Regions from separate parts of the Bradyrhizobium centrosematis genome, predicted to be linked through region 3. Evidence: predicted binding sites of a transcription regulator. Region 3 holds the regulator's gene; each other region holds the start of a gene.
What was found. The regulator LexA, encoded in region 3, represses DNA repair genes until DNA is damaged. The targets are predictions, from matches to a motif close to TGTTCNNNNTGTGTTCNG.
Positions count from the first base shown of each region.

Region 1: P6U31_RS18265 (single-stranded DNA-binding protein) is a predicted target of LexA. The motif match lies at 3,403-3,420, and genes of this name have one in related genera.
Region 2: P6U31_RS26855 (DUF3072 domain-containing protein) is a predicted target of LexA. The motif match lies at 2,232-2,249, and genes of this name have one in related genera.

Region 1 is NZ_CP120703.1:3,782,346-3,790,329, reverse strand. It holds gene gyrA (DNA gyrase subunit A) at 1-2,385, opposite strand, end outside; gene P6U31_RS18265 (single-stranded DNA-binding protein) at 2,739-3,236, opposite strand; gene P6U31_RS18260 (outer membrane protein) at 3,696-4,445, shown strand; partial or broken gene P6U31_RS18255 (outer membrane protein) at 4,672-5,364, shown strand; gene uvrA (excinuclease ABC subunit UvrA) at 5,638-7,984, shown strand, end outside.
Region 2 is NZ_CP120703.1:5,614,159-5,622,142, reverse strand. It holds gene P6U31_RS26870 (Do family serine endopeptidase) at 1-997, shown strand, start outside; gene P6U31_RS26865 (hypothetical protein) at 1,259-1,621, shown strand; gene P6U31_RS26860 (DUF6496 domain-containing protein) at 1,632-1,919, opposite strand; gene P6U31_RS26855 (DUF3072 domain-containing protein) at 2,000-2,194, opposite strand; gene P6U31_RS26850 (hypothetical protein) at 2,311-2,535, shown strand; gene P6U31_RS26845 (hypothetical protein) at 2,858-3,106, opposite strand; gene P6U31_RS26840 (hypothetical protein) at 3,202-3,459, opposite strand; gene P6U31_RS26835 (hypothetical protein) at 3,600-3,821, shown strand; gene P6U31_RS26830 (HWE histidine kinase domain-containing protein) at 3,921-5,411, opposite strand; gene P6U31_RS26825 (HAMP domain-containing protein) at 5,425-7,984, opposite strand, start outside.
Region 3 is NZ_CP120703.1:3,672,181-3,680,164, reverse strand. It holds gene P6U31_RS17760 (hypothetical protein) at 70-276, shown strand; gene glp (gephyrin-like molybdotransferase Glp) at 494-1,705, shown strand; gene lexA (transcriptional repressor LexA) at 1,882-2,583, shown strand; gene P6U31_RS17745 (hypothetical protein) at 3,143-3,577, shown strand; gene P6U31_RS17740 (ComEC/Rec2 family competence protein) at 3,694-5,970, opposite strand; gene P6U31_RS17735 (DUF2171 domain-containing protein) at 6,066-6,299, opposite strand; gene P6U31_RS17730 (nuclear transport factor 2 family protein) at 6,489-6,875, opposite strand; gene P6U31_RS17725 (glutamine--tRNA ligase/YqeY domain fusion protein) at 6,885-7,984, opposite strand, start outside.

The DNA.
Region 1 (7,984 bases), 110 kb from region 3:
CATCTCGACATAGCGCTCCTGCGGGAGCTGGAAGCTGCCGGAGGTCTCTTCGGCCTCGGTATCCCCAGGGGCTTCTTCCGCGACGGATTCGCCGGCGACCGCGCGGCGCATCTTCAGATACGCCGAGCGCTCGTCCGAGGTCGTCTCGACATGACGCAGGATCGCCAGCGAAATCACCTTGTCGCCTTCGCCGAGCGCGATGCCGCGCACGCCCATCGAGGTGCGCCCGGTGAACACGCGCACATCGGGCACCGGGAAGCGGATGCACTGGCCCCCGGCAGCGGTCAGCAGCACGTCGTCGCGCTCGGTGCAGATCTGCACGTCGACGATCGACTCGCCATCCTCGAGCTTCATGGCAATGATGCCGGAGCGGCGGACATCGACGAAGTCGGACAGCTTGTTGCGGCGGACGTTGCCGCCGGTGGTGGCGAACATCACGTCGAGCTCGCCCCAGGTGGATTCGTCCTCCGGCAGCGGCATGATGGTGGTGATGCGCTCACCCTGCTCCAGCGGCAGGATGTTGATCAGCGCCTTGCCGCGCGCGTTCGGCGCGGCCATCGGCAGCCGCCAGACCTTCTCCTTGTAGACCTGGCCCCGCGAGGAGAAGAACAGTACCGGCGTGTGTGTGGAGGCCACGAACAATCGGCTGACGAAATCCTCATCGCGGGTCTGCATGCCGGAGCGGCCCTTGCCGCCGCGGCGCTGCGCCCGGTAGGCCGATAGCGGCACGCGCTTGACGTAGCCGGCGTGCGAGACGGTCACGACCATGTCCTCGCGCTGGATCAGGTCCTCGTCCTCGACCTCGCCCTCCTGCTCCATGATCACGGTGCGGCGCGGCGTCGCGAACTCCGCCTTCACCTCGGCAAGCTCGGTCTTGATGATGTCGAGGATGCGGGCGCGCGAGCGCAGGATCGCGAGATAGTCCTCGATCTCGCCAGCGAGCTTTGCGAGCTCTTCGCCGATCTCGTCGCGGCCGAGTGCGGTGAGGCGTGCGAGGCGCAGTTCCAGGATCGCCCTCGCCTGCTCCAGCGACAGGCGGATGGTGCCGTCCTCGTTGATGCGGTGGCGGGGATCGTCGATCAGCGTGATGATGTCCTCGACGTCGCGCGCGGGCCAGTCACGCGTCATCAGGGTCTCGCGCGCGGCGGCCGGCGTCGGCGAATGCCGGATCACGCGGATGATCTCGTCGATATTGGCGACCGCGATGGCGAGGCCGACCTGCTCATGCGCGCGCTCGCGCGCCTTGCGCAGCTTGTATTTGGTCCGGCGGGTGACGACCTGCTCGCGGAAGCCGACGAAGATCGTCAGCATGTCCTTCAGGTTCATCGTCTGCGGACGGCCGCTATCGAGCGCGACGGCGTTGACGCCGAATGAGGTCTGCAGCGGCGTGAACTTGTAGAGCTGGTTCAGCACCACGTCGGGCACGGCATCGCGCTTGAGCTCGACCACGACGCGGTAGCCGTCGCGGTCGGATTCGTCGCGCAGATCGGAGATGCCCTCGATCTTCTTCTCCTTGTAGAGCTCGGCGATGCGCTCGACCATCGTCGCCTTGTTCACCTGATACGGGATCTCGGTGATGACGATCGCCTCGCGCTCCTTGCGGATCGTCTCGAAGGTGACCTTGCCGCGCATCACGATCGAGCCGCGGCCGAGATGATAGGCGCTGCGGATGCCCTGGCGTCCGAGGATGATGCCGCCGGTCGGGAAATCCGGGCCCGGGACGATGTTGATGAGCTCGTCGATCGTGAGCGAGGGATTGTCGATCAGCGCCACGCAGGCGTCGATCACCTCGCCGAGATTGTGCGGCGGGATGTTGGTGGCCATGCCGACGGCGATGCCGCCGGCGCCGTTGACGAGGAGGTTCGGGAACCGGGCCGGCAGAACCACCGGCTCCTTCTCGGAGCCGTCGTAATTGTCCTGGAAGTCGACCGTGTCGTCGTCGATGTCCTCGAGCAGCTTCAGCGCGATCTTGGTGAGGCGGGACTCTGTGTAGCGCATCGCCGCCGCCGGATCGCCGTCGACCGAGCCGAAATTGCCCTGCCCGTCGATCAGGGGCGCGCGCATCGAGAAGTCCTGCGCCATGCGCACCAAGGCGTCGTAGATCGCCTGGTCGCCATGGGGGTGGTACTTACCCATGACCTCACCGACAGCACCGGCGGACTTCTTGTGCTTCTTGTCCGGGGTGTCGCCGCGATTGTTCATCGCGAACAGGATCCGGCGGTGCACCGGCTTCAACCCGTCGCGCGCGTCAGGCAGCGCACGCGAGACGATCACGCTCATGGCGTAGTCGAGATAGGACTTCTTCATCTCCTCGTAGATGGAGACGGGGCGAATGTCCGAGGGTTGCGCCGGCTGGTCGCCGGGCTTGTTGTCGTCGTCAGCCAAGGGGGAATCCGGTGAGTTTTTGTCTGGGAATCATATAGCGCATCGGGGGTCGGATAACCACCCTTGCAGGCCGCCGTAAGGCGGTTTTTCCGCCTATTTTTCCAACTACTTACGGTCGGGAACCCGACACCTCGGACAGCTTGGAATGAGCCCTTTCGGAACGTCCGTCACGCGCACAGCGATCGCACCGCAAGGGCAGCTCGGCCGGCCAGCCCGCCCGCCTTCAATGACCTCATCTCAAACGTGAAGCGGGCCCGGAAATCCCGAGCCCGCCCCGTCGATTAGTAGGATTTGCTGACACAAAATGGAAAGCACCGGCCGGCCGCCACCTCCGCGTCGCGCGCTCCGCCCGCTCAGAACGGGATGTCGTCGTCCATGTCGCTGTTGCGGCCACCGCCGCCAGCGGCCACGGGGCGGCGTGGCGCGCTGCTGATGGGACCGGAGGAGCCGAAATCGCCACCCGGCTCGTCGCCGAAGCTGCCGCCGCCGCCTCCGCCGCCACGGCCGTCAAGCATCGTCAGCGTCGAGTTGAAGCCCTGGAGCACGACCTCGGTCGAATACTTCTCGACGCCGCTCTGGTCGGTCCATTTGCGGGTCTGGAGGGCGCCCTCGATGTAAACCTTTGCGCCCTTCTTCAAATATTGCTCGGCGACCTTGCAGAGCCCCTCATTGAAGATCACGACGCGATGCCACTCGGTCTTCTCCTTGCGCTCGCCGGTATTCTTGTCGCGCCAGGTCTCGGAGGTGGCGATGCTCAAATTCGCGATCGGCCGCCCGTCCTGGGTGCGGCGGATTTCCGGATCCTTGCCGAGATTTCCAACCAGAATGACCTTGTTGACGCTTCCCGCCATCGCCGCTCTCCACTCCGAATGCCACTGAATCTGAAAGGCCGCATCTGAAAGGCCGCGCACTGCCCGCGCTCATCTGCGCCCTGCTGAGGCGACCTATACGCTTGCCGGGACCGCTCAGCCCGCCACCGCCAAAGGTTATCCCCACATATAGCATCGACGCCGGATTTGTTCCAGATTTGTTCCTGCAGCCCTGGGCGCAAAATGTGAGGGCAGGTCCCTTCTAAACGGCGGCGCGATGGCCGCGAGGAATGGAACCAAATCGGGTTCCCGTGAACGGCAAAAACCACTTAACATTCATTAAGTTGAGCGCGACCCGATTGGACCGGACTGTTGCGCGCCGGGCACGGACTCTGCCGCCGCACGCGGCTATCGTTGCCTCGATTTGATGCAGATGGGCCTCGCGCCTGAATTGTCCCGCCTCGGGGAACGCAAGAGGCGGTTACAAATGGGGAGATTGCAATGAAGAAAATCCTGATCGGCCTTGCTGGCGCATTTGTGCTGTCCCTTTCGGCTCCGGCCGGTGCTGCCGACCTCGCAGCCCGACCCTATACAAAGGCGCCGGTCGCGCCCCCCGCTCCGATCTACACCTGGACCGGATTCTACGTCGGTGTGCAGGGCGGCGGCGCCTGGGGTCGCAGCAACGAGACCTTCTTTGGCGCTCCGAATACGGCGATCTTCGCTGGAACCCAGAATTATGACACCACCGGCGGGTTCGTCGGCGGTGTGTTCGGCTACAACTGGCAGTCGGGTCCGGTCGTGTTCGGCATTGAGGGCGACTACCATTGGGCTGACATTCACGGGCGTTCGGCAGAGATCAATGCCGGCCTCGGCGACACCTACTTTACGCGAATCCGTGGCTTCGGCGATATCAAGGGCCGGCTGGGCTATTCGACCGGCCCCGCCCTCTTGTTCGTCAGCGGTGGTGCCGCGGTCGGCGACATGCAACACCGCTATGACGGCGTGCCTGGAAACGTCTTCGTCCAGAACAACACCCGCTGGGGTTGGACGGTCGGCGCCGGCGCGGAATACATGTTCGCTCCGAACTGGTCGGCCAAGGTCGAATACAACTACATCGACTTCGGCCGCAGCACGATCCAGTACTCTGCCGTCGCCACCAATCGCTCCGAGTGGACCGACACGGTCCATACGGTCAAGGCCGGCGTGAACTATCACTTCAATTGGGGCGGAGGGGGCACCACGCGATATTGATATCTCACTGATATCGTTAAGATCCAAGGCCGGCCTCGCGCCGGCCTTTTTGTTGGTGCCTCGCCGAATGTAGCAGCCACGCTCGCTTTTAGGCGACCGTGTGGCTTTTGAGAGACACAACTTGCAGCTTTGGTGGTGTAAGCACGGCGTCAGTTGGGCCGAATGAGTCCGCTCCCCTTCCGGCCACGGAAGGCAACAACAGAAACTGGGACTGGGTAAATTGAAAATGAAGAAGGTTTTGTTGGCTTCGGCCTGTTTGTTCGCTCTGGCGGCCCCCGCTTCGGCTGCTGATCTCGCGGCTCGCCCCTACACCAAGGCGCCCGTCGCTCCGGTTGCGGCCGTCTACAACTGGACCGGTTTCTATCTCGGTATCGTTGGTGGCGGCGCCTGGGAAGCCTCGTCGGGCGACCCGAAGATGCAGGGTGGCTTCGTCGGCGGCACTGCCGGCTACAACTGGCAGACCGGCAACGTCGTGTTCGGCGTCGAGGCCGATGGCTCCTGGGCTGACGTCAGCGCCTCCGTGACCGGCGCCACCGTCGTTCCCGGCTTCGGTGTTTAGACTGCGACCGCGAGCTCCAAGACCGATGCGATGGGCACCGTGCGCGGCCGCCTCGGCTGGGCCGTCAACAACGTGCTGTTCTACGGCACCGGTGGTTACGCCTGGATCGACAACAAGATCACCCTCTCCGCCCTCGGCGTGTCCGTGTCGGATAGCAAGTTCCACTCGGGCTGGACCGTCGGTGCGGGCGTCGAAGCGTTCTTCGCGCCGAACTGGACGGTCAAGGGCGAGTATCTCTATCGCAGCCTCGGCGGCGAGACCTACTTCTCGGGCGCTCTCCCCACCGGCACGCTCAACTTCCACACCGTGCAGGTCGGCGTGAACTATCACTTCGGCGGCCCGATCGTCGCGAAGTACTAAGCTTCAACGCTATCAGCGTTGCGAAAGGCCGGCCTCGCGCCGGCCTTTTTGTTTTTGCGACACGCTCCGGCGCAGCCCCGCGTCCTCCTGCTGCCAAGTGCCGCCAGCGCGCCAACATTCCGTTGACGATTCGCAACTCCCTCTGGAAATCCGTCTCCGTTCTTCCTACGTTCGCTGCCATACCCATCGGCGCCGATCCCGGTTCCGGGCGCAGCGCGCCTCTTTTTTCCAGGCGCGGTCGCGCACCCATGGGCTTCCTTGAGGGCAACTCGGATGGATGAAGTGATCAAGGCGAAGCGCCAACAACAGAACGCGGGTTCACACCTGCGCGCAATTACGATCCGTGGCGCGCGCGAGCACAACCTCAAGAACATCGACGTCGAGATTCCCCGCGACAAGCTGGTGGTGTTCACCGGCCTGTCAGGCTCCGGCAAATCCTCGCTCGCCTTCGACACGATCTACGCCGAGGGCCAGCGCCGCTACGTCGAGTCGCTCTCGGCCTATGCGCGCCAGTTCCTGGAGATGATGCAGAAGCCGGACGTCGACCAGATCGACGGCCTGTCGCCGGCGATCTCGATCGAGCAGAAGACGACCTCGAAGAACCCGCGCTCGACCGTCGGCACCGTCACCGAGATCTACGATTACATGCGCCTGCTCTGGGCTCGAGTCGGTGTGCCCTATTCACCGGCCACCGGCCTGCCGATCGAAAGCCAGACTGTCTCGCAGATGGTCGACCGCGTGCTGGCGCTGCCCGAGGGCACCCGCCTGTATCTGCTCGCGCCTGTCGTGCGCGGCCGCAAGGGTGAATACCGCAAGGAGCTCGCCGAATGGCTCAAGAAGGGTTTTCAGCGCGTCAAGATCGACGGCACCTTCTATGAGCTGGCGGAAGCGCCTGTTCTCGACAAGAAATTCCCGCACGACATCGACGTTGTCGTCGACCGCATCGTGGTGCGCGCCGACATCGGCCAGCGCCTCGCCGAGAGTTTTGAGACCGCGCTGAAGCTCGCCGAAGGCCTTGCCGTCGTCGAGTTCGCCGACGCGCCGGCGGCAGCCCCCACCGAGGAGAAGAAGAAGACCGCAAAAATCCACGACAAGAGCGGACCCGAGCGCATCCTGTTCTCGGAAAAGTTCGCCTGCCCGGTCTCCGGCTTCACGATTCCAGAGGTCGAGCCGCGCCTGTTCTCCTTCAACAATCCCTATGGCGCCTGTCCCGCCTGCGGCGGCCTCGGCGTCGAGCAGCATGTCGACGAAGATCTCGTCATCCCCGACAAGGAGCTCGCCATCGGCAAGGGCGCGATCGCGCCCTGGGCCAAGTCGTCCTCACCCTATTACGTGCAGACGCTGACCGCGCTCGGCAAGCACTACAAGTTCACGCTGACCACCAAGTGGAAGGATTTGCCGAAGAAGACGCAGAACGCGATCCTCCATGGCTCCGGCGATGACGAGATCAAGTTCTCCTACGAGGACGGGGTGCGCTCCTACGACACCAAGAAGCCGTTCGAGGGTGTCATCACCAACATCAACCGGCGCTATCGCGAGACCGAAAGCGAGTGGGCCCGCGAGGAGCTGGCGAAATACTTCCACGACGTGCCTTGCGAGGCGTGCCGCGGCTTCCGGCTCAAGCCCGAGGCGCTCTGCGTCAAGATCGGCGGCAAGCACATCGGCGAGATTTCGGAGCTGTCGGTCAAGAAGGCCGGCGAGTGGTTCGAGACCGTGCCCGATGCGCTGAACGCGCAGCAGAACGAGATCGCTGGGCGCATCCTGAAGGAGATCCGCGAGCGCCTCACCTTCCTGCTCGACGTCGGCCTCAACTACCTCACGCTGTCCCGCTCCTCCGGCACGCTGTCCGGCGGCGAGAGCCAGCGCATCCGCCTCGCCTCGCAGATCGGCTCGGGCCTGACGGGCGTGCTCTACGTGCTCGACGAGCCCTCGATCGGCCTGCACCAGCGCGACAATGCCCGCCTGCTCGACACGCTGAAGCGGCTGCGCGACCTCGGCAACACCGTGGTAGTGGTCGAGCATGACGAGGACGCGATCCGTTTGGCGGATTATGTGCTCGACATCGGCCCCGGCGCCGGCATGCATGGCGGCCACATCGTCGCCGAAGGCACGCCCGCCGAGATCATGCGCAACCCGAAATCGCTCACCGGCAAGTACCTGACCGGCGAGCTCGAGGTCGAGGTGCCGGAGCGGCGCCCGCCGAACCATCGCCGCACCATCAAGGTGGTGAACGCGCGCGGCAATAACCTCAAGAACGTCACCGCCGAGATTCCGCTCGGCCTGTTCACCTGCGTCACCGGCGTCTCCGGCGGCGGCAAGTCGACGCTCTTGATCGACACGCTCTACCGCGCCATCGCCCGCAAGCTGAACAATGCGAGCGAGGGCGCAGCGCCGCACGATCGGATCGAGGGCCTCGAGCACATCGACAAGATCATCGACATCGACCAGTCGCCGATCGGCCGCACCCCGCGCTCCAATCCTGCGACCTACACCGGTGCCTTCACGCCGATCCGCGAATGGTTCGCCGGCTTGCCGGAGGCGAAAGCGCGCGGCTACGAGCCCGGCCGCTTCTCCTTCAACGTCAAGGGCGGCCGCTGCGAGGCCTGCCAAGGGGACGGCG
Region 2 (7,984 bases), 1.9 Mb from region 3:
GCTGATCAAGGTCGACGGTAAGAAGGACTTTCCGTTCGTCAAATTCTCCGACCAGAAGCCCCGCATCGGCGACTGGGTGGTCGCGGTCGGCAATCCCTTCGGTCTCGGCGGCACCGTGACCGCCGGCATCGTTTCGGCCAGCGGCCGCGACATCGGCAACGGGCCCTATGACGATTTCATCCAGATCGACGCGCCGATCAACAAGGGCAATTCCGGCGGCCCGGCCTTCGACATGAACGGCAACGTGATCGGCGTGAACACCGCGATCTTCTCGCCCTCCGGCGGCTCGGTCGGCATCGGCTTCGACATTCCGGCCTCGACTGCAAAACTCGTCGTCGCGCAACTGAAGGACAAGGGCGCGGTGACCCGCGGCTGGCTCGGCGTGCAGGTGCAGCCGGTGACGGCAGAGATTGCCGACAGCCTCGGCCTCAAGGAGGCGCGCGGCGCGATCGTCGACAATCCGCAGGATGGCAGCCCCGCGGCGAAGGCCGGCATCGAGGCGGGTGACGTCATCACCGCCGTCAACGGCACCGCGATCAAGGACTCCCGTGATCTCGCCCGGACCATCGCCACCCTGGCCCCGGGCAGCTCGGTGAAGCTCGACGTGTTCCACAATGGCGGCACGAGGACGCTGACGCTCGCGCTCGGCGAGCTGCCGAACGAGCGGCAAGCTAAAGCGAATGGCGGCTCTGACGAGGGCAGTGGGCAGTCGAACGCGGGTACGCCGCGCCTCGGCCTCGCCCTGGCGCCGGCCAGCGAGGTTCAGGGCGCCGGCCAGAAGGGCGTCGTCGTCACGCAGGTCGATCCGCAAGGTCCGGCCGCGCAGCGCGGCATCCAGACCGGCGACGTCATCCTCAATGTCGGTGGCAAGGCGGTTGCCAATGTCGGCGAGGTTCGCACGGAACTGGCCCAGGCCAAATCGTCTGGCAAGCGCAGCGTGCTGTTGCAGGTCAGAAGCGCCGAGGCGACGAGGTTCGTCGCGGTGCCGCTCGCGTAACGCGAACGGCTCCCCCACCCATCCAAAAGGGCGGCCCTCGGGCCGCCCTTTCCTTTCGCCTTCAGGATCTGCGGCGGGCTCCGATAACATTCTCGTTAACGGCAGGGATGGTGACGCGGTTCATACGAAAAAGCCGTGTTCGGCCATCACAGTTCCGATGCTCGTCGGCAACGACGCTGCCGAGTGATTGCAAGCGTGGAACTCCGAACTTCCGGCCGCTTTGTGGAACTGGCCGGTGGTTCGTATTTGATCGGTGCCGACATGGGTCGATTGAAGCTCTCGCTGAGAGGTGCGCTGCTCGTGGCGCCGCTGGTGCTGTGGGGCGGAAGCGCGCTCGGTCGTGATGACGGCCGCTACGCGAACTCGCCCCTCAAGCCGTGGTTCGACAGCCTGCGCAGCCACCTCGGTCCCTGCTGCTCGGACGCCGACGGTTTTGCCGTCTCCGACCCCGATTGGGAATCGCATAACGGGCATTATCGCGTGCGTCTCGACGGGGAGTGGATCGAAGTGCCGGACGAAGCCGTCATCACCGAGCCGAACCGCGCCGGCCGCACCATGGTGTGGCCGGTGAAGACGGCCTTCGGAATCTCGATCCGCTGCTTCATGCCCGGCAGCATGATCTGAGGCGTCAGCGTCAACGCTTGCTGGATTTGCGCTTCGACGACTTCCTGCTTGTCTTCTTGGCTGTCTTCCTGCTCGTCCGCTTCTTGGACGACTTCTTGCTCGCCTTCTTCGGGACCTTCTTGCCCTTCTTGCGCGCCTTCGACAGTCCGATTGCGATCGCCTGCTTGCGACTCTTCACGCGTCCGCCACGGCCTTTGCGACCGCTCTTTGCCGTGCCCTTCTTGTAGCGCCGCATCTCGCTTTCGACATCGCTGCCGGAGCTGCGCGAGTAGCGGCGCTTCTTTGCCTTGCGTGCCATGCATGTTCTCCCTTGGCCCGGGAGAACCGTTCGAAACGAGCATGGTTCCCGAAAGAGCGCGCGACCTTGCGGGCGAAGGCCTAGAACGAATTCGCCAGCGCGATCTCCGCCTCCAGCACCTGGATGCGCCGTGCCGCCTCGCTGGACGACAGATCGCGCGCATATTGTGCGGGCTGATAGGCCTCTTCGCTCAGTCGTTTCAGCTTCAGTCCTTGCGCCCGGGTCATCTGCTCGGCGAGGAAGAGCTTGGCGTTGTATTGACCTTGAGCCTGCATTTGACATCTCCATTTCCGAAATCGTGACTTGACTATATGTTCTTATTTTGTTCTAACAAGCCATGGACAACAGATTTAATGAAATTCGACGTAAGATCAGTGCTTTGAGGCTGGAGATGGCGGCCGTCGAGGCCGCCGTGCGCGATCGCGTCAACGGCGGTCGCGATTGCACCGAACAGGCCCTGACGCAGATGGATCTGCGGCGGAAGATCAATCTGCTGAGCGACGAATGGAAGGCTGCCGGCGGCGGCGATGTCCTGCCTGACGTTGGCGACCGGGTCCGCCTTCACCTCGTGAAGACAACAATCGGCCATTCCGCGCGCGCGAGCATGCGGCGCTGAAACCTTGGAGAGGGCGCTGTGGAGGAGGTCCAGGACACTTACCGGATCTTGAAGCTACGTGCCGAGATTCCCGAATTGCGATCTGCCATCCGGCAATTGTAGCGCGCGGGTCTCGATGACGATGCGGCCCAGTTTTTGATCGGACGCAAGCGATGGCGACTCATCTGAATCGCATCGCGCTTTAGCCGCAGGCGCGACCTTGCAGCGCGCCGGCCGCAATGAGCCGGTGCGGACGCCGGACGATGTGTGGCTCCATTGCCGATCACGCATCAAGAATGGAGCCCCGCGTCGCCGCGGGGCCCGATGTCATGCCGGCCTGAGCTCACTTGGTGTTGCTCATGCCCTTGCTGTTCTGGTTGGTCATGGTGCCGCCTTGGTCTGAGCCGGGGCCCGAACCACCTTGGCCGGAGGGATCTGCGCCCTTGGACGACTTGGTGTTGGCGCCCGTGGTCTGCGACGACGACATCGAGGATCCATGTTTCGCCTTGTGTGACTTGGCCTGCGCGGCGAGCGGTGCGGCGGCGAGGCCGGCTGCCAACATTGCGGTGAGAACGAGCTTTGCCGTTGTCATGCGAGGGAACTCCCTGGGTTAAATTGACGCAGGCAGCCAACCGCCATTTGCCGCAGGAGTTCCCAACAAAGCTGCTGCCGCGTTCCGCGCGTGCTTCAAGATTGCTTGTCCTCGACGAGGATGAAGACGGCGCCGGTGAGTGTCGCGCCGATCGTGAACGTCGTCACCAGGGTGAGCGCGAAGATGGTCGCAGCTTGGCTTCCACCGTTGTTGAGCAGGTTTGCGACGGCGGGATTGGACAGGATCAGCGCGAGACTGAAGGAGAGGCCGAGGGCCGCCCCCATCATGGCATGCGTCATCAGCTTGACGAGGCCGCTCGCAGAGATCAGATCCGACGACTTTTTGGTGCGCATGGGAACCGCATCCCGACTTGGCATGCAACGCGGGCGATACGCGCCGGTTCCAATTGAATGAAGGAATTGTCATCCCCGGCTTCATCCGACGTTCATGCCGGGCTTGCGAGGATGAGTGCCAGCAAAACGGGAACATCGATATGGGTAAGGTAGTCTTTCTTTACCGCTCGCTGGCCTATCGCAACGCCGCCGCGGACATTCTGCGCAAGGCACGCAAGCTGCCGCGCGGCGCAGAGCGAAGCGCGGCTCGCCGCTACGCCAGGGCGCTCCGCGATCTCGCCCAGACGGAAGCCTGGCTCGAAGGCCGGGTTGCACGCGAGCCGCGGACGGCGCAACGCATGACCAGCGCGGCGTCCGGCTAATGCTTTGCCGCTCCGTTGGAAGCGAAGCGGAAGGCGCACGCTTCTTGTCTTGACGCGCCTTCTCGACGCGAGCCGGTCGCCACTTCGCCGGAAAAGGCTCTAACCGGATGCGCGCTGCAATTCGGCGGAGCTGGCATCCTCGAATTTGCCGGTTGTGGTCGTCGTCGGCGTTTTGCGTGTCAATGGCACCTGCAGACGGCACAACAGGCCTTCGGCTCGCCAATCGAACTGCGCCTGTCCGCCGAGCTGGGACTCGACGCTCGCAAGCAGGCTTCGTGTGCCGAAGCCGCGCGATTTCGGCGTCATGACGAGCGGACCGCCGGATTCTTCCCAGCTCAGCGTGAGCAATTGGTCCTCGACCTGCCAGCTGATCGTGAGCCGCCCCGACCTGGTCGAGAGGGCGCCATATTTGGCCGAGTTGGTGAAGAGCTCGTGCAGGGCAAGCGCCAGCGTCTGGGCTGTCGCCGGCAGCAGCTGAACCTCCGGACCCGCCAACACGATCTGGCCACCAAGCGAGTAGGGCGCCAGCTCCTCGTCGATCAGCCTGGAGAGCTCGGCGCCCTGCCAGCTCGACAGCGACAGGATCGTGTGCACGCGCGCCAGCGCATTGATACGGCCCTCGACGGCGTTGACATAGGCCTTGACCTCGTCGGCACGGGTGAGGCGCACGATCGACTGCGCCAGCGCCAGCGCATTCTTGGCGCGATGATCGACTTCCCGCGCCAGCAGATTCTGCCGTTCCTCGGCACGCTTGCGTTCGGTGATGTCCACGGTGACGCCGCTGACGCGAACGACGCGACTGCTATCGTCCACCGTGGCTGCCGCCGTGCCGACGCACCAGCGCACCTCCCCGTCGGGCCGTATGATGCGGAACTCGGTCTCATAGGCCCGCGCGCCCTTGTTGAACTCGGCAATCGCCTTGCGCAACTGATCGACGTCGTCGGGATGCAGCAGCGCCTGAACGTTGGCCGGGTTGACCTCGAAGTTCTCGGGGCTGACGCCAAAGATGCGATATTGCCCCTCGTCCCACATCCAGTCGCCGCTGATCCAGTCCCAGTCCCAGGAACCCATCTTGCCGGCGGCGATCGCCATGCTGCGCCGTTGTTCGCTCTCGCGCAGCTTTGCCGTGGAGTTCTCCAGCTCCGCCGTGCGGGCGCGGACACGATCCTCGAGCTCCTGGTTCAGCCGTTCGAGCTCGCGGGTCTTGCGGTAGAGTTCGGCAAACACCTTGATCTTGGCGCGCAGCACCTCCGGCACGACCGGGACCGGCACGTAATCGACCGCGCCCATCTCGTAGCCGCGCAGCCGGTCGATGTCGCTGACCTGGATGGCGGAGATGAAGATCATCGCGGTCTTCTGGAAGCGCGGATGCTCGCGGATCATCGCGGCGAGCTCGAAGCCGTCGAGCTCGGGCATGCAGACGTCGACCAGGATCACCGCGATCTCGGTCTTGAGCAGCACCTCCAGTGCCTCGCGTCCGGACGAGGCGATCACCAGGTTCTCGCCGAGATCCTTCAAGATCACCTCATAGGCGAGCAGCTTGGCCGGCTGGTCGTCGACGAGGAGGATGTTGACCTTTTCGTGGTCCATTCGCGGATCCAACTCAGCGGTGCAGCCACATGCGGATCGCAAGCAGCAATTGATCGGTGTTGACGGGTTTGGCGAGATAGTCGGACGCACCGGCCTCCAGGCATTTTTCGCGGTCGCCCTTCATCGCCTTGGCGGTCAGCGCAATGATCGGAAGGCGGGCGAAGGCCGGATTTTCGCGAATGACGCCGATGGTCTGATAGCCATCCATCTGCGGCATCATGATGTCCATCAGCACGATGGCGATTTCCGGATTGGATTCGACCAGCGCCACCGCCTCGCTGCCGGTCGTGGCGGTCAGCACCTTCATGCCGCGCCGCTCCAGCACGCTCGATAGCGCGAAAATGTTGCGAGCGTCGTCGTCGACGAGCAGCGCGGTCTTGCCGATCAGGTCTTCGTCGGAGCTGTTCAGCTTCTCCAGCATGCGCTGCTTCTCGATCGGAAGCTCCGTGATCACGCGGTGCAGGAACAGTGCGGTCTCGTCGAGCAGCCGTTCCGGCGATTCCACGCCCTTGACCACGATGCTGCGCGCCATGGTGTGGAGTTCCGCATCTTCCTCCGCCGAAAGCTCGCGGCCGGTGAAGACGACGACCGGAACATTCGACAGCGCCTCGTCATTGCGGATCTGGTCCAGCACCTCGAAGCCGCTCATGTCGGGCAGCCTGAGGTCGAGCACGACGCAGTCGCAAGGCGCCTCGCGCAGCGTCGAGAGCGCGCCGGCGCCGGTGGCGGTCGTCACGATCTCGATGTCGTCGTGATGCAGCAGCTCGCGGATCGAGAGCTGCTCGGCCTCGTTGTCCTCGACGATCAGGAGCCGCTTGCGCCGCGGCCGCGCATATTCCTTGATCTGGGTCAGGGCGGCGGCGACGCCTTCGGTCGTCGTCGGCTTGTTGACGAAGGAGAATGCACCTCGCGCCAGCGCGTGCTGGCGGTCCTCGTCGAGCGTGATGATCTGCACCGGGATGTGACGGGTCAGCGGATTGTGCTTGAGCTGGCTCAGCACGGTCCAGCCCAGCATGTCGGGCAGGAACACGTCGAGCGAGACCGCTCTCGGCTGGTACTGCTTGGCGAGCTCCAGCGCCTCCGCGCCACGGGCGGCGACCAGCACCTTGAACCCCTTGTCGCGCGCGAGGTCGACCAGCACACGTGCATAATGCGGGTCGTCCTCGACGATCAGGAGGATACTGTCGCCTGGCTCGAGATTGAGCCGGTCGTCGGGAAGCTGCTCGATGACGCGCTGCTGGTCAGGTGCGGCGGGCTGCAGCGCCGGCGGTTGGTTGTGTTGCTGCGGGGCCGGCGCAGCACGCGGTGCGAGCGTCGGGCCGGAATATTTCAACGGCAGATAAAGGGTGAAGGACGAGCCCTTGCCCGGTGCGCTGCGCAGATGGATCTCGCCGCCGAGCAGGCTCGCGAGCTCGCGGCTGATGGCGAGGCCAAGGCCGGTGCCGCCGTATTTCCGGCTGGTACCGGCATCGGCCTGCTGGAACGCCTCGAAGATCAGCTTCTGCTTCTCCACGGGAATGCCGATGCCGGTGTCGGACACTTCGAACGCGATCACGGCCGGCGCGGAGTTCAGCACCGGATGATCCGTTCCCCAGCCGCCGACCGCTGCGGTGACCTTCAGGCGCACCTCGCCTTCGGCTGTGAACTTGAAGGCGTTGGAGAGCAGGTTCTTCAGGACCTGCTGCAGACGCTTGGAGTCGGTGACGATGCTGCGCGGCAGGGTCGGATCGACGTCGATCTTGAACGACAGGTTGCGGTTGTCCGCCTCGTGCCGGAACGGCCGTCCGACGGTCTCGAGAAGGTTTGCGGTCAGGATCTCCTCGGCGTCCACCGTCACCGTGCCGGATTCGATCTTGGACAGATCGAGGATGTCGCTGATGAGATTGAGCAGATCGGTGCCGGCGCCGTGGATGGTGCGGGCGAACTCGACCTGCTTGGCCGTAAGGTTGCCGTCCGGATTGTCGGTGAGCTGCTGTCCGAGGATCAGGATCGAGTTCAGCGGCGTGCGCAGCTCGTGGCTCATATTGGCGAGGAATTCGGACTTGTACTTCGAGGTCAGTGCAAGCTCGGTCGCCTTTTCCTCCAGCGCGCGGCGGGCCTGCTCGATCTCCTGGTTCTTGCGCTCGACCTCGACGTTGCGCTCGGCGAGCTGCTGCGCCTTCTGTTCGAGCTGGTCGTTGGTCTGCTGCAATTCGCGCTGCTGGGTCTGGAGCTCGCCGGCGAGCTGCTGCGATTGCTTGAGCAGGCCTTCGGTCTGCATCGTCGCTTCGATCGAATTGAGCACGATGCCGATGGAGTCGGTGAGCTGCTCCAGGAACGTCATCTGCGAGGTCGTGAAGGAGACGAGCGAGGCGAGCTCGATCACGGCCTTGACCTGGCCTTCGAACAGCACCGGCAGCACGACGAGGTTCTTCGGCGCGACGCGGAACAGCGCCGAGTTGATCGGCACGACGTCGGAGGGAATGTCGGCGACCACGCGCGGCCGCTTGTCGAGCGCGCACTGGCCGATCAGGCCCTCGCCGAACTGCAGCACGCGCTGATAGGGGTAGACGCCATCGCTGGCATAGGAGGCC
Region 3 (7,984 bases):
GTTCCGGGAACGGAATACCACCCTCCGGACTCTTGAGTCCGTTGGGACTTCTACACCGGACTGATCGACGTGCTGGGCAAAACCTACCTCACCAAGCAAGCCTCTCTCCTGCTTGAATTCGCAAGAAACACCTCGGATTCGGACCTTTCCGCCAAGCTGATCAGCAAGGCGGCCGACCTGAAATCGCAGGCCGACCCGCTCCCCGACAAGGATCAAGGGCCCAAAGCTCCAGACGTCGCGTTCGGCCTCGGTACGGACGGACCGACTGGGAGCTGACCGATGCTGGCCGTGGCGCTTGTTTTTCTCGTTCTTGCCATGGCTATCCTCATGCCGGTTTGCCTTGCCTTCCGGATCATGCCCCGGCGGATGTGAGCTTCCTTCCTCTGCACGGAGATCACGCAGGATAAATCATTCTGCGTGCTGCTTTGCCTCGCGCCTGCACTCGGCTAGAACTCTCCGCCATTTTATCGATGTGCTCAGCAGGAGTTCAGCCGTGGCCTTGATGCCGGTTTCCGACGCCCTCGCTGCGGTGCTGGCGGCTGCAGAGCCGCTGCCTGAACAGATGGTTTCGCTCGACGAAGCCTACCACCGCGTGCTCGCCCATGACCTCGCGGCGCGGCGCACGCAGCCGCCGCAAGCCATGTCGGCGATGGACGGCTATGCCGTGCGCACGGTCGATGCGGCAACGATCAATTCCAGGCTGACGGTGATCGGCGAGGTCGCCGCGGGACGTCCCTTTGACGGAACGGTCGGGGCCGGCGAAGCCGTGCGGATCTTCACCGGCGGCGTCGTTCCAGACGGCGCGGACGCGGTGGTGATCCAGGAGGACACGGTTGCGGACGGCAACAGCGTCACCATCAAGGAAGCGGCGATCGCCGGACGGCACATTCGCCCGGCCGGCGTCGATTTCCGCGAGGGTGACGTGCTGCTGCGCAAGGGAACCCGGCTGACCGAGCGCGATCTCGCACTGGCCGCCGGCATGAATCACCCGCGCCTGCCCGTCCGCCGCCGTCCGAAGGTTGCGATCCTCGCCACCGGCGATGAGCTGGTGATGCCCGGCACCACGCCCGGCCCCGGCCAGATCGTCTATTCCAACGGTTACGCCCTGCATGCACTCGCCCGCAGCGAGGGCGCGGAGACCATCGACCTCGGTGTCGCCGCCGATACGCTGGAGGCGACCTCCGCCGGAATCCGCCGCGCCCGCGACAGCGGTGCCGACATCCTGATCACCACCGGCGGCGCGTCCGTCGGCGACCACGATCTGGTCCAGCAGGCGCTCAAGGACGAAGGCATCGCGATGGCCTTCTGGAAGATCGCGATGCGGCCGGGCAAGCCGATGATGCACGGGCGGCTCGGCGCCATGCGCGTGATCGGCCTGCCCGGCAATCCGGTGTCGTCCTACGTGTGCGCCTTCCTGTTCATGGTGCCGCTGATTCGTGCCCTCTCGGGCCGACAAGTGATTCATCATCAGCGCGAGCGCGCCGTGCTGGGCCGCGATCTCGCTGCCAACGACCAGCGCGAGGATTACTTGCGCGCGCGCCTGGAGCTGCGCGACGACGGCGCGCAAGTCGCCGTTCCCGTCAGCCATCAGGACTCCTCTCTGCTTGCGAATCTCGCTGCGGCACAGGTACTTCTCGTCCGCGCGCCCTTCGCGCCGAAGGTCGAGGCCGGCAGCCCGTGCGAGGTGCTGCGGCTACCGGTTTGAACCGCGCGGCCACACGCATTCCGCGAGTTTCGCTCCGTTCACCGTAAATTAAGCAGTTGCGGAACACATATCGAACATATAGTGTCCGTTCATGATTTGTTTCGAGCATGTAGCGCCTTGTCGCTGAATTCACCGTCTCGGAATCGAACGACATCAACCGGGGGACTTTGGTCGAGATGTTAACGCGCAAACAATACGAGCTTCTGCGGTTCATCAGCGAACGCTTGAAGGAAAGCGGCGTGCCGCCCTCCTTCGACGAGATGAAGGATGCGCTCGACCTGCGCTCGAAGTCAGGCATCCACCGCCTGATCACCGCGCTCGAGGAGCGCGGCTTCATCCGCCGCCTGCCCAACCGCGCCCGCGCCATCGAAGTGATCAAGCTGCCGGAGCTCCAGGCCGCGGCCGGCAACCGACGCGGCTTCACGCCGAGCGTCATCGAAGGCAATCTCGGCAAGGTCCGCGCGAGCTCCAGCCCGCCCGCGGACGAGGGCGAGCGGCCCGTGGCAGTGCCGGTGATGGGCCGCATCGCGGCCGGTACGCCGATCGAGGCGTTGCAGACCCGCAGCCACACCATCAGCGTGCCGCCTGACATGCTCGGCTCGGGCGAGCATTACGCACTCGAAGTGCGCGGCGATTCCATGGTCGAGGCCGGTATCCTCGATGGTGACATGGCGCTGATCCAACGCAACGAGAGCGCCGACACCGGCGACATCGTAGTGGCGCTGATCGACGACGAAGAGGCCACGCTCAAGCGCTTCCGCCGCCGCGGCGCCTCGATCGCCCTCGAGCCCGCCAATGCCGCCTATGAGGTGCGCATCCTGCCGCCGAACCGCGTCAAGATTCAGGGCAAGCTGATCGGGCTTTACCGGAAGTACTGATTGCGGACGTACTCGGCACGCGAATATCCGGCGCCTCACGCGCCTTCGTTCGGGATGCCGATCAGAGATTGGAGCGGACGGATGTCCGCTCCGGCTGGATAGTCTTTCTGGTTCTGCACAGATTATCCGGCCCCTTCTCCACGGCCAGGTCCTCGGCGTACCGCCAGAGGCAGCATCGCGTCACAGCGTCCCGCGTTCGAGGGGATAGGCAAGCGCGTATCGCTCGAGTGTCGGCGCTGATGGCAGCACTGGGCATCGCACGCGGTTGCCGCGCAATCGCGTCATCATGTCCGCAACGCCTGGCGCAGTGCAATTGCGCCGCATCGCAATCGTGCTGGCGATGCAGGCGTCGCGTTTGCCAGCCGTTGAGACGTGCCGGCCAAATGCACGGCAGCCCGCTTTGTTCCTAGCGAATTCGGGAAAGATAATGTGATCGCGGCGCTGAGGTCCCAGCCGCAGATTCGCCTTCAACCAAGCAGAGTCTTGCGTGCTTACTCTGACAGAGGCCTGTGCCTCCAAGAGAGGTACGGGTCGCTATTCTTCGCATGAGGAGCACCCGATGTGTGACTACAGCCTGCATGCCGTCGCGACGCGCCCCGCGGAAGTCGGCGAGACGATCGTCACGACCACGTTCCGCGGCACGTCGACGCGCGGCTTCGCCTCCGAAGCCGATCTCTCCGTCGCGGTCTGCCTGCTTCCGGGAACGGAGCTCGCCTTCGCCGACAACGTCCGCTACGACAACCGCTGGATCTGGACGCGCACCGTCAATTCCCGCGTCGGAAAATTCGGCAAGATCGATCCGCACATTCCCGACCGCCATCACGACGCGATCGAATTCCCTGACGGCAAATACGTGCTGGTGACGCAGCTCGTCGAAGGCCAGCGCGCGACCGTGCTGCAACTGCCCGTGACCCAACCGGTCGGCGAGCGCGAGCACAAGCCGCAGATCATCGCCGACAGCCGGCCGCCGGTGACGCGCCTGCCGATCGGCTGACGCCGCCCCGGCCGCCAGGTCGAGGCTAAGGAAATGCCATCGCCGGCCGCGGCCGGCGAGATGGTATGGTTTGCGTCTCACGGAATCCCATCGGACCGTCCACTTCCCCTCCATCCTCAATCGTCGGCCTGCAAGTCGGTCTCCGATGGCGTTGCGTCGCGGTTGCGGGGAGCCGCCTTCGGCGCAAGACTGCCGTCGAAATCGCCTTCGCCGGCGCCGGCAGGCAACCACGGGCGGTTGGAGCCTCTCGCCCTCACTGCTTGGACGGAAAATCCGTCACCACGCTGCGTGAGCGCCAGCGCGCCCTGGCGAACCAGCCGCTGCCGATCCACCACCATCGCCGCACAATCGGGCGGCGCGGGCCGTGGCGTCACCACCAATGTGGCACGGCTGCAATCGTCAGCCAACGCGTCGATGCGCAAGGCCAGCGCGACCAGCCGTCCGTCGGCGAGCGGCGTGACGCAGCCGGCCTCGTCGCACGATATGCCGTCGGCCAGCGCGCTACTGCCGGCATCGCGCGGATCGGCGTCGGCCGCCAACCACTCCCTCAGCATGAAATTGTCCTTCCCCGCCCTGATCAGGTGCAAACGCCCGTCCCTGCCCCGCACCGCGACACTCGCGCCGTCCCCGGCAATCAGGATATCGGGCTGCTGCACCGACAGACCCCAGGCGATCGAAGCCAGCAGCACCACTGCACCGGCCCAGCGCAAGGGGGTACGCAACAAGCCCATCACGATGATGCCGAGGCTCGCTCCGACCAGCGGCGCCATACCGAACGCCGGGATGCGGCCGACCGCGCCCGGCAAGGCGGCCACCCAGCGGGAGACCGCAACCATCCAGTCGATGCCCAGTCCCATCAGCCACCAGAACACGCCGTCGAGCCCGAACGGAGCAGCCAGCAATCCCAACAACCCGGCCGGCATCACCAGTGCTGAGACCACCGGCATCGCCCCCAGATTGGCGAGCACGCCGTAGGGCGTGACGCGATGGAAGTGAAAGGCGGCATAGGGCGTGGTCGCAAGCCCCGCGATCAGCGAGGCCAGAAACAACATCGCGATCTCGCGGCCGCCCCACAGCGCGACACGCGCAGTCGCCGAATGGTCAGGCGAGGCAAGCAGGTTCGGCATGCCGATCTGCACCAGCGCCACCAGCCCGAGCGTTGCCGCAAACGACATCTGGAAGCTCGGATGCACCAGCGCCTCCGGCGCGACCGCGAGCACGATCAGCGCTGCCACGGCCAGTGTGCGGAAGGTGATGGCGCGGCGATCGACCATGACCGCGATCAGCACCACCGCCGTCATGAAGAACGATCGTTGCGTTGCGACCTCCGCGCCCGAGAGCAGAAGATAGAACGCCGCCGCAACCAGCGCCGCGGCCGCCGACCATTTCTTGATGGGAAAGCCGACGGCGAGACCCGGGATCAATGCCAGCAGCGCGCGCACCGCGAAGAACACGACGCCCGCGACCACCGCCATGTGATAGCCGGAGATCGAAAGCACGTGGCCGAGCCCCGAGACGAACATCGCGTCGTTGACAGGCGTGGAAATCGCATCGCGTCGTCCGGTGAGCAGCGCTGTCGCGATCGCGCGGTTATCGCCCTCGAGCGTGGCGCGGATGCGGGCATCGATCGCATCGCGCAGGCCCTGCATGAAGGCGGCATAGCGCAGCCGCAGGCCGCCGGCATCCGGCGGCACCGCAGCTGTGATCGCGCCCATCACGAATCCGGAGGCGCCGATGCCCTGAAAGTACAGATCGCGTGAAAAGTCGTAGCTGCCGGGGCGGACTGGCGAGAGCGGCGGCATCAGCCGCGCCTTGAGCTGCACGAAGCTGCCGACCTCCGGCGCGGTGCCCTTGCGCACGGACAGGCGGACGCGATCGAGCTTGACGTCGCTGCGCTGCGCCTCCATGGCGGTGACGCGCAGCACGAAGCGATCGGTGCGCTCGCGGATGTCGCGCGTCTCGACGAAGCCGGACAGCGACACCGAATAGAGCGGCTTGGCCAGCACGGTGTGTGCGATGCGCGCGGTCTTCCAGGTCGCCACGGCAAAGCCCGCCGCGACCGCCGCGATCATGATCGCCGGCGCAAACAGCCGGCTCCGCCGCAACAGGATCGCGCCGAGCAGGAGCGCGGCCGCCGTCGTCGCGACAACCCACAGCACCGGCTCATGATCGGCGGCAAAATAGAGCGCGATGCCGCCGCCGAAGGCGACCGGCACCCACGGCAACAGCCGCCCGGGGCCGGCCTCGGCGCGGACCCATTGGCGCAGCGTCTCGACGATCGCCGGCCAGATGCCGAAGCCCGCCGGCGCAAGGCCGCCGGTTGGCACAGCGCGGCCGGCCGGCCACGTCCCGGCAACTCCCTGGGAGCGTAGTGGCCGGCCCGGCTGCCTCATTCCTCTGCACCTTACGCGACGTGATCAACGCCGAGGCTACCGGAACGTGCAGGCGGACGAATAGCGGCACAAATCAGGAACGAAGAGGGAGCGCCCTACTTTTCCTCTTCCATCGTCACGGCAACATCCGCCTTGGCGGACAGCCGCACCTTGTTGCCTTCGACATCGGCAACCAGGCCCTTGTCGATGAAATGATGGTGACCCTTGTGGCTGCCCTCGCCGCTGTCCTTCTTGGTCAGCTTGATGCGATTGCCCTCGACCCGATCGACGGTGCCGACATGGACGCCGTCGGCGCCGATGACTTCCATATGCTCTGCGATGTTCTGCATGGTGGGCTCCTTGTTGGACCCACCCCAACGCGCAGGAACGAGGTTCGTTCTCGCACACGGCAATGACGATGCCGTGTGCTGCCTAGAGCGCGATGAGATTTAGATGAATCGTCATCGCGCTTTGGGTTGTTGTTTGCGCATGATCTTTCCGGAGAACCGCTTCGCACGTTTCCGGATCATGCTTTAGATTTAGATGAGCGGCGCTTGCGAGGAGGCATGATGATTGACGATCTTCCAGTCGCCGTCCTCGCGGATGATGACCCAGCTCATCTTGACGATGAGATCGTCCCGCTCGCCGGCGAGGTCGAACGAGATGGTCGCGGCCATGTTGATGAGATCAGGGCCGACCTGCACTGCGTTCACGTCGGAGAACACGGCACTCGGCCTGCGCCAGCGCGGCAGGCCGTTGAAATAGTCGGCGACGCCGCCCCTGCCCCGATAGAGCTTTGGGTTCGAGCCGAAGAAGAACGCGGTCCTGGAGTACAGCGATGACAGTGCCGCTGCGTCGAGTGTTGCGAAGCCGGCGCACCATTTCGCGATGATGGCGGAAACGATGGCGTCGGCTTCGTTGCTCATTGTCGCCTGTCAGCCCTTTGCGACTTCCTTCGCGAAGGTGTCGCGAAGACCAATGGTGCGCGAGAACACCGGCTTGCCGGGCGTCGAATCCTTGTCGCGCACGAAATAGCCCTGGCGCTCGAACTGCATCGGCTCGGTGGAATTGCTCTCCGCAACCGAGGCCTCGACCCGCGCATCGGCGAGGATCTCCAGCGAGTTCGGATTGAGATCGGCCGCGAAGTTTTGAGCGTCCGGGCTTGGATTGGCGAACAGCTGGTTGTAGATGCGGATCTCCGCCGGCTTCGACGTCGCCGCCGGCAGCCAGTGCATGGTCGCCTTCACCTTGCGGCCGTCGGGCGCATTGCCGCCCTTGGTCGCGGGGTCGTAGGTGCAGCGCAGCTCCACCACCTCGCCCTTGTCGTTCTTGATCACGCCCGTGCACTTGACGAAATAGGCGTAGCGCAGCCGCACCTCGTTGCCCGGCGACAGGCGGAAGAACTTCTTGGGCGGGTTCTCCATGAAGTCGTCCTGCTCGATATAGAGCTCGCGGCCGAACGTGATCTTTCGCGTGCCCGCCGAGGGATCGTCGGGGTGGTTGATCGCCTCGAGCTCCTCGGTCTGCCCTTCCGGATAGTTCTCGATCACGACCTTGAGCGGCTTCAAGACCGCCATGCGTCGCTGCGCGGTGCGGTTCAGCTCCTCGCGGATGCAGAATTCGAGCATGCCGACATCGACCACGCTGTTGGCTTTCGCAACGCCGATGCGCTTGACGAATTCGCGAAGAGCCGCCGGCGGCACACCGCGGCGACGCATGCCCGCCATGGTCGGCATCCGCGGATCGTCCCAGCCGGCGACGTGGCCGTCGCGGACGAGCTGGGTCAGCACGCGCTTGGACAGCAGCGTGTAAGTCAAATTGAGCCGCGCGAACTCGTACTGGTGCGGCTGTGACGGCACCGGCAGCTTCTCGATGAACCAGTCATAGAGCGGCCGATGGTCCTCGAACTCCAGCGTGCAGATCGAGTGCGTGATGCCCTCGATCGCATCCGACTGGCCGTGCGCGTAATCGTAACTCGGATAAATGTGCCACTTGGTCCCCGTGCGCGGATGGTGCGCGTGCAGGATGCGGTACA